2 regions of the Sporosarcina sp. Y1004 genome follow, and region 1 is predicted to be linked to the other one. Evidence: riboswitches for the same ligand, from Rfam matches in the RefSeq annotation. Region 1 holds a riboswitch; the other holds the start of a gene.
The links. A riboswitch is a leader RNA that binds a small molecule or an ion and turns the genes downstream of it on or off. The one in region 1 is predicted to bind glycine.
Positions count from the first base shown of each region.

Region 2: another riboswitch for glycine. It lies ahead of gcvT (glycine cleavage system aminomethyltransferase GcvT); the one in region 1 lies ahead of AC25Y6_RS13770 (amino acid permease).

Region 1 covers NZ_JBYHFQ010000021.1:281-4,709, forward strand. The annotation lists gene AC25Y6_RS13755 (YwzD family small protein) at 200-385, shown strand; gene AC25Y6_RS13760 (hypothetical protein) at 1,051-1,524, shown strand; gene AC25Y6_RS13765 (hypothetical protein) at 1,621-1,815, shown strand; glycine riboswitch at 1,936-2,036, shown strand; gene AC25Y6_RS13770 (amino acid permease) at 2,349-3,728, shown strand.
Region 2 covers NZ_JBYHFQ010000002.1:73,148-77,576, reverse strand. The annotation lists gene AC25Y6_RS02015 (prepilin-type N-terminal cleavage/methylation domain-containing protein) at 1-240, shown strand, start outside; gene AC25Y6_RS02010 (hypothetical protein) at 233-532, shown strand; gene comGF (competence type IV pilus minor pilin ComGF) at 517-966, shown strand; gene AC25Y6_RS02000 (hypothetical protein) at 947-1,126, shown strand; gene AC25Y6_RS01995 (shikimate kinase) at 1,157-1,672, shown strand; glycine riboswitch at 1,898-1,989, shown strand; glycine riboswitch at 1,991-2,068, shown strand; gene gcvT (glycine cleavage system aminomethyltransferase GcvT) at 2,125-3,222, shown strand; gene gcvPA (aminomethyl-transferring glycine dehydrogenase subunit GcvPA) at 3,257-4,429, shown strand, end outside.

The DNA of each region.
Region 1 (4,429 bases):
CCGAAGTGGCTCTAAAATCTGGCACACGTGTCACTATCTCATGTCCATATCCAGTTCAAGATCTTTTATATCAAAATTAACATTAAATTAATAGATTACGACTAATTTCGACATTATATTTAGTGAAAGTGTACTACAATATATGGAAAGGTTATTAATTAATACAACATGTAGTGAAAAGGGAAGGAAGTATTGTCGCATGACAACGGTAGAATTACAAGAAGAATTCAAGCGTATTTTAGAATATGGATATCGTCGAGGAAATGAGAATGATTCGATTAAAATGGCTGATTTTATTGGAGAGTTATCCGAGCAGCTAAGAATAGAGTTTAACAAGGATGAAATAGAAGGCCTAAATCCTAAATATAAGATAGAGGTGGAATAAAAAATGAAAAATGATGCCTGCGGAAAAGCGTGCCTGTGCACCGCACAATTCATACGCTATTCAGACAATTATAGAAGTGAATGAATGGAGTTGTTGAGTATTGCGGACAGAATGAGCCAGCTGTGCGGAGTTTTGAGCCACCGTTTGCGGACGTGAGAGCCTGAAAATCCATGCCTGTGCACCGTGCAATTCAGATGCTATTCAGATAATTGCAGAAGTGGATGATTACAGCCAAGGAAATGTACCACCCTTGACATTGTTTTTACCACTACATAACTTCTGGAAGATTTAAGATGAAAAATCATATTTTCTGTAATCAAGAAATTCGCGCTCGTTATACAAATTTGATTGATTTTCAGTAAGATCAGTCTTCCGCAAACGGGCCAAATTATTAAGTTATGGGGGGGGTATGTTTTGAATACAATAGTGTTATTTACAATACTTGTTTCTCTGCTAGTTCACACCATAACTTGCTGAGTGTTCTAACAGCATTGGTTGTAAATGCAGTAATTCTACTAATAGCAACCGTCCTTTTTAATAAATTAGATGTACAAGCATTTCATAAACAAACAGATGCCGTCTTTAGCAGTTTGGGAATACTAGTATTTGCGTTTTTTATTCCAGTGCAGCGATAATGGTATTAGAACAGGACTTGTATTAATTGCGTGAGTGGTGCTTTAAAAACAGCTTTAAATTATGAAGAGAAGGAGAATACTATGAAAGAAAAAAATGAAAAAAATCCTGAAAACGATACGGTTAAAGCAAGTGCTGAAGCTGCAAAAACTCTTGCTGATTTAGCGAAAGAAGCCCTGAAGTTTGGAAAAAGTAGTGAGGATATAACTATAGCTGATCAACAATCAACCTCGGAATACAATGCTGCCCTCTCAGAAACATTAAATTCAATTAATAAAGAAATTAGTGAAACTAACGAACCAGAAGAAAAATCTAGTCTTTACAAGCAAAGAGAAGATATTATGAATAGGATGAGAGAAGAAAAAGAAAAACAACGGCAGAATAATAACGAAAGAGAAGAAAAAGACAGAAATCAAGCAACAGGTTTTTTCACTATCGTTACAGCAGTTGCATTAGGAGCTGGAGCATTTGCAACTAAATTATTATTAGATAACAAAAAAGCTTAGATAGTAAGATCTCGATTTGATTGATTTATAAATACTTTGCCAGTCCCTTAAACTATTCAAACCTCAACCAGCCGTTTAATTGTCAGAATGGTGTGAGTGACACTTTTAGTAAGTCATAATCTGTATTGCAGTTCATCAATCGGGGGCAATTACTTAGTAGTAATCGTTCCTCCAACGATAACTAGCGGATCAATCGAAGAACGTGACAAACGAATTGCTGAGTTAACAATTAGAAGGTTTGAAGTTGTGCGCTTTTTTGAAAAGATAGTGGAAAGCATCGATTTGGCATAGTCAGAGAGCAGCAGTACGTCCCTATATGCTGCATGATGCAAAATAATGACTAAATTCAGAATATTGACTAGACTTTTACCATTCTATGGTTTATTATATTAATTAATCGAATAGTAGCGGATGAATATTATGGGAGAGACTAAACGTATTGTTTAGCACCGAAGGAGCAAGTTCCGAAAAACAGGAATCAATCTCTCAGGTAAAAGGACCATAATAGGACGCGTCTCTGGAGAGCGCCATGTGCCACCAAAGGAGTTACACTCTCAGGTAAAAGGACAGAGGAAGTATAGGTGAACACCTATATTTCCTCTGCCCTTTTTTTGTGGTGAAATGTGGTAAATTGTAAATAGGAGGGTACATCAACATAGTCTATGAGGAAATCTACTTATCAAATTATTATTGTTAATCGGCGGTCTATTATGTATTTACAATTATTGAAAATGTAAGCGCTTTATTATGAAGTGACAGAAGTGTGAAAGTATGATCAGAAGACTCGTTATTACTAACCTGAAAATTAAGGAGTGAAACATTTTATGCAGGAACAACAATTGGAAAGAGGCCTAAAAAATAGACACGTACAACTAATTGCAATTGGCGGGGCAATCGGAACCGGATTATTTCTAGGAGCAGGAAAGTCTATTCATCTAGCAGGACCTTCAATTTTATTTGCTTACCTTATTACAGGTATAATTTGCTTTTTGATTATGCGCTCACTTGGAGAACTACTCTTATCCAATTTGAAATATAATACTTTTGTGGACTTTGTACAAGATTATTTAGGGAATATGGCAGCTTTTATGACTGGCTGGACCTACTGGTTTTGCTGGATTTCAATCGCAATGGCCGATATAACAGCTGTTGGTCTCTATGCCCAGTACTGGTTCCCTGAAATACCACAGTGGGTGCCGGGGTTAATTGCGCTAGTCGTTTTGTTAATTATGAACCTTGCAACTGTAAAGCTTTTTGGTGAAATGGAGTTCTGGTTCGCATTGATTAAAGTTATTGCGATTCTAGGATTAATCGTAATTGGATCGGTTATGATTATTAAAGGATTTTCAACGAGTGAAGGTCCATCTAGTTTCACGAATCTATGGAGCCACGGCGGAATGTTCCCGAATGGCATCAGTGGATTTATTCTCTCATTCCAGATGGTAGTATTTGCGTTTGTTGGGATTGAACTTGTTGGTCTGATGGCGGGCGAAACAAAGGATCCGGAAAAGGTTATTCCAAAAGCCATCAATAATATCCCTATTCGGATTATTATCTTCTATATTGGCGCCCTGATTATCATTATGAGTATTTATCCGTGGACTGCAGTCAAGCCTTCGGAAAGCCCATTCGTTCAAGTTTTCGTAGGGGTTGGAATCATTGCAGCTGCTGGTATCGTCAATTTTGTTGTCCTGACATCCGCTGCTTCGGCATGTAATAGTGCTATGTTTAGTACAAGCAGAATGATGTACTCACTTGCTAAAGACAAATATGCACCTGAACGTTTAGCAAAACTTAATAAACGTAAAGTACCTGCCGGTGCATTGTACTTCTCAAGTATCGTTATTCTAATTGCTGTTATTTTGAACTATGTTATGCCAGAAGGCGTATTTACGCTAATTACAAGTATTTCTACAGTATGTTTCATCTTTATTTGGGGAATTACGGTTATCTGCCATATGAAATATCGTAAAACAAGACCAGAGCTAGCGAAAGCAAGCAAATTTAAAATGCCGCTTTACCCGATTGCCAACTACGCAATCCTACTTTTCCTAGCGTTCGTTCTTGTTGTTCTTGCACTTGCGGAAGATACTCGTGTTGCCTTGTTCGTAACGCCTGTTTGGTTTATTTTGCTAACTATAACGTATAAGTTCCAGGTGTCGAAATTAAAACATGTTCATCAGCCAAAAGTAGCGGAAAGTTAAGTCCGTGACCTACCTCGCGTAGGCCTCAAGTGTAATGCATTAAGTCAACGAAGAAGCAGGTCCCCAAAATGACTTAGAATCAATAGTACAGGAAAAACGACAGAAAAGGGATGCAGATGCTACCCTTCTCTGTCGTTTTTGTGTGAGGATAAAGATAGTAGGGTTAGAATATTATTCACCTTCCGCTTGTACAAACTTATAGCAAATAGGCGTTGTTATCTAAACCGCTTGAAGGGCACTTATATCGCTTTCGATTAAGTAATTGATAGGAATCTTCTAGGGCGAGGGATGGCTCTGTATCGAGTCTAGGCGATGGATTTACTTCGTAACGTTAAAGGCCACAATTACGATTGAAACTTCCGTTAAGAAAACAAACATAGATGCATCAGTGAACAGTTTTCTCCACACAATCGAATCATTCCTTCCGAATTTATATGTGTATATAAAAGTTCATGAAGGACGCCGTTTTGATTTACAGACTAAACAAGATGATATTCACTGTTTCTTCGAATCTATTCACATGTTTTTCAAAGTCGCTTCTTCTTCGATTTGAAAAACTTGGCCCGTTCCGCAACCCGACAATAGCACTCCCAGTATAAAGAAGTGAATATGGTTTTCTATTAGATAAATACTAAAGAAAGGGGGGAGTGAGGTTAAAATACTTATTGATAAAGTACTCGTAGTATTTTCGATAATTTTAT
Region 2 (4,429 bases), on a different contig from region 1:
CAATTGGAGTTCAAACATTCCGGATCTGAATTTACTACTTCTGAACTAAGTGGAAAAGTAATTGCAAGGAATGTATTTCCTGAAGGCATGCATTATCTAAGCAGTAGTACATCATCGAAAGTGGGGTTTCATGCAAACGGAGATATTATTAAAGCTGGCACACTTGCATTCTCGACAAGTTCAGGTGTGATTGAAATACGGTTACAATTTCAGCGTGGAAGGATGATTATTTATGAATGAAGGGGGCTATTCGTGGCCGGAAACGATACTGACATTGACTATAGTAATTGTGATATTTGGCACACTACTTCCTTTCTCCACTTTCGCGACTTCCAAACTACAGTTAAAAAAGGCGGCAATGTATGCTTCGGAAACCGCATTACAAGGCGCTATCTATTTTAAAGCATATGGATTATCGGAAGGTGTCCGGAAGATTGAAGAAATCGATTATAAGTGGTCCATTCATGGACAAGCTGTCTGTGTGTCATATGAAATTATTGATAAGGTGTACGATAAATGCGTAAATACCTAAAGGTACGTGACGAAAAGGGCTATACGTTCCTAGAAAGCATTTTCCAACTAACTGTATTGTCTATTTTTCTTCATTTATTTATTTTGTTCTTTTTTTGGAAAGAGCCAATAGAGGAAAAGTTCTTTGACACCTCCTCCACAGAGTGGGAACTGTTTTCACTGGATATGCAAAAACTGCTTTCAGATGTTAGTGAAATTCAATTGCTTTATGAAGGAACTACTTTTCGTCTTGTCACAAGCCGTGGGAGGATAAACATAGGACAAAGTGGGACTGTCATTAGAAAACTAGTTAACGGAGAGGGACATGTCCCATTGATTACGGGAGTTCAGTCAGTGAGATTCACTTATGACGGTATGACTTTAACTGCTCATGTATTGCTGCTTAATGGTTCAGTAAAAGTAAGGGGGTTTGCGGTTGGATTGTATCCGGAATGAAAATGGAGCCATGCTTGCAGCAACAATTATTTTATTATTTTTCGTTAGTCTCTTTCTTTTCTCCCTCGTTTCATGGCATGATAGTCTACAAAGGAATTACGATTCGCTTGAGACGTATTATGAGAACGAAACGGTGAGGACAATGAAACGGAGCGGATAAGCATATTCGTTCTGCCAAATGGGTGATGAGATGAAGAAAGTATATTTAGTTGGTTTTATGGGATGTGGAAAAAGTGCAATCGGCAAACGACTTAGTTATGCAACAAGAATGCCCTTTTACGATATGGATAATGAAATCGTAAAGATGACAGGTTTGTCGATTCCACAAATATTTGAACTGCACGGCGAGGAGTATTTCCGTAATTTGGAAACGGATTTTCTCCGCTCATTTCGTGATGAATATTGTATCATTGCAACGGGCGGAGGTGTGGCGATGAGAAAGGAAAATAGGGAAGTCATGCGTGAGACGGGACTTGTCTTTTTCCTTAATGCTCCATTTCGTGACATATGGAGGCGAATATCAACCGACCGGAATCGTCCAATTGTGCAAAGGTCTAGCCGAAGCGACCTTGAAGGTTTATTTAATGCGCGAAAACCTTTTTACTTACAAAGTGCCCATTTTAAAGTGGAAACTGAAAAGCGTTCGTTAAGAGATATTGTAGATTATATTGCTTTTCAAATTGGCCGTCTTAAAGGGGAAAAGTAATAAGTGGAAATCAGCTGTTGATTAGATTTTTAAAACTATAGTTAGCAGAAAGTTTAATTTTCAAAGATATACACGAACGTTTTTGGTTATAAAGGCATAAATGTTCGTTAAAACGACAGTCAATTAAAAAGCATTGCACTTACATGGATGAAATGTTAAGATATAAGGCGAAAGGGCAATAGTTGTCCGAATCTTATTCATTTTCATTTCAATTGAATAGCGCGAATGATTGTATGAGGAGAGCACGCAAAGGCGTCGCCGAAGGAGCAAGTAACTTATGTTATGAATCTCTCAGGTAACAAGACTCATACAGGACGCATCTCTGGAGAGTGCCGGATAATCGGCCACCAACGAGGAAAGCCGTAAGGTCAAACTTTCAGGTACAAGGACAGAGGTTCTCTTCTTAGGGGACCTCTGTCCTTTTTTATCAATTTTCCAAGGGGGAATGAATTATGTCAGAAACTTTACAACGTACCGTCCTTTTTGATAGCTATGCTGAGTATGGCGGGAAAACAATCGATTTTGGTGGTTGGGAATTGCCTGTTCAATTCTCGAGTATAAAAGCGGAACACGAAGCTGTACGTACGAAAGCAGGATTATTTGATGTATCCCATATGGGTGAAGTGCTTGTAAGTGGGGAAGGTTCTCTTCCTTATTTGCAAAAAATGGTTACGAACGATGTTTCGAAACTTAAAGATGGACAAGCGCAATATACCGCTATGTGTTATGAAGATGGCGGAACTGTAGACGACCTTCTAATTTACAAACGTGGTGAAAACGACTATCTGCTTGTTGTCAACGCGTCAAATATCGACAAAGATCTCGAGTGGATGAACAGTTACGTGACTGATGATGTTAAAATTGAAAATGTATCATCTTCCTATGCACTTCTAGCTTTGCAAGGACCAATAGCGCAGGAAGTCCTTCAGAAGTTGACAAACGAGCCGCTTGAAGACATTAAGTTTTTCCGTTTCAAGGAAAATGTCGAGATTTCAGGTCAGAAAGTGCTTGTATCCCGTACAGGATACACAGGAGAAGATGGTTTTGAAATTTATGGATCACCGGAAGCGATTGTTGAACTATGGTCTGCTATCCTGAAAGCAGGCGAAAGTGAAGGCGTCGTACCAGCGGGTCTTGGAGCACGTGATACACTTCGTTTCGAAGCGGGTTTACCGTTATATGGACAAGAATTGTCAAAAGAGATCTCACCACTTGAAGCGGGTGTAGGTTTTGTAGTCAAAGTAAATAAAGAAGCAGATTTCCATGGGAAAGAAGCTTTATCTGCACAAAAAGAGAATGGTGTACCGCGTAAACTTATCGGTTTGGAAATGATTGATAAAGGGATTCCACGTACTGGTTACAAAGTATTCCTCGGTGAAGAACAAATCGGTGAAGTCACGACGGGTACACAATCACCAACACTTAAAAAGAATATAGGTTTTGCGCTTTTGAATCGTGAGCATACTGCTGAAGGAACTGAAGTTGAAATAGAAATTCGAAATAAACGTTTGAAAGCTGTAATTATTGCTACACCATTTTATAAACGCTAATCATACTAACATTATGAAAAGGGGTTAAGAGGACATGCAGCATCGTTATATTCCTATGACTGAAACTGATCGCGCTGAAATGATGAAAACAATTGGTATTTCATCCATAGATGAACTTTTTGCGGACATTCCTGAAAAGGTCCGATTTAAAGGCGAATACAATATTAAAAAAGCGAAATCTGAAACTTCATTAACAAAAGAACTGTCAAAACTTGCGTCGAAAAATGCGGATGCGCGCACATATGCATCATTCTTAGGTGCAGGGGTTTATGATCATTACAAACCAATCATTGTTGACCATGTTATTTCGCGTTCTGAGTTCTATACGGCTTATACGCCTTACCAACCGGAAATTTCGCAAGGTGAGTTGCAAGCGATTTTTGAGTTCCAAACAATGATTTGTGAGCTGACTGGTATGGATCTTGCAAACTCATCTATGTACGATGGCGGAACGGCTCTTGCAGAAGCGGGAACGCTTGCATCTGGACATACGCGTCGGAAGAAACTTCTTGTTTCCGAGACGGTTAATCCGGAATCTCGTGATGTAGTGCTTTCCTATGCATCAGGTCAAAATATCGAAGTGGTCATGATTCCACAAAAAGATGGCGTAACAGATATGGCGATGCTGGAAGAATTGATAGACGAGAATACAGCCGCTGTTTTAGTTCAATACCCGAACTTCTTCGGTCAAATCGAAGACATTCAAAAAATCGGGGAAATTACACACGCTAAAGGCGGATTGTACGTTGTATCATCAAATCCACTTGCACTTGGAATACTGACGCCACCTGGCAAGCTAGGCGCTGACATCACGGTAGGAGATGCACAGCCGTTCGGCATTCCAGAATCTTTCGGCGGACCACATTGTGGCTATTTCGCAGTGACGAAAAAGTTGATGCGAAAAGTACCTGGGCGTCTTGTTGGAGAAACGACGGATGATGAGGGCCGCAGAGGTTACGTTTTGACACTTCAAGCACGAGAGCAGCATATCCGTCGTGATAAAGCGACGTCTAACATCTGTTCGAACCAAGCCCTGAATGCACTTGCAGCTTCTGTTGCGATGACTGCACTTGGGAAAATAGGCGCGCAAGAAATTGCATATCAGAACATTGTGAAAACACGTTATGCGAAGGAAGCATTTGAAAAAGCCGGGTTTGAAGTTAAATTTAGTGGATCGCATTTTAACGAAATTGTCGTTGATTGCAAA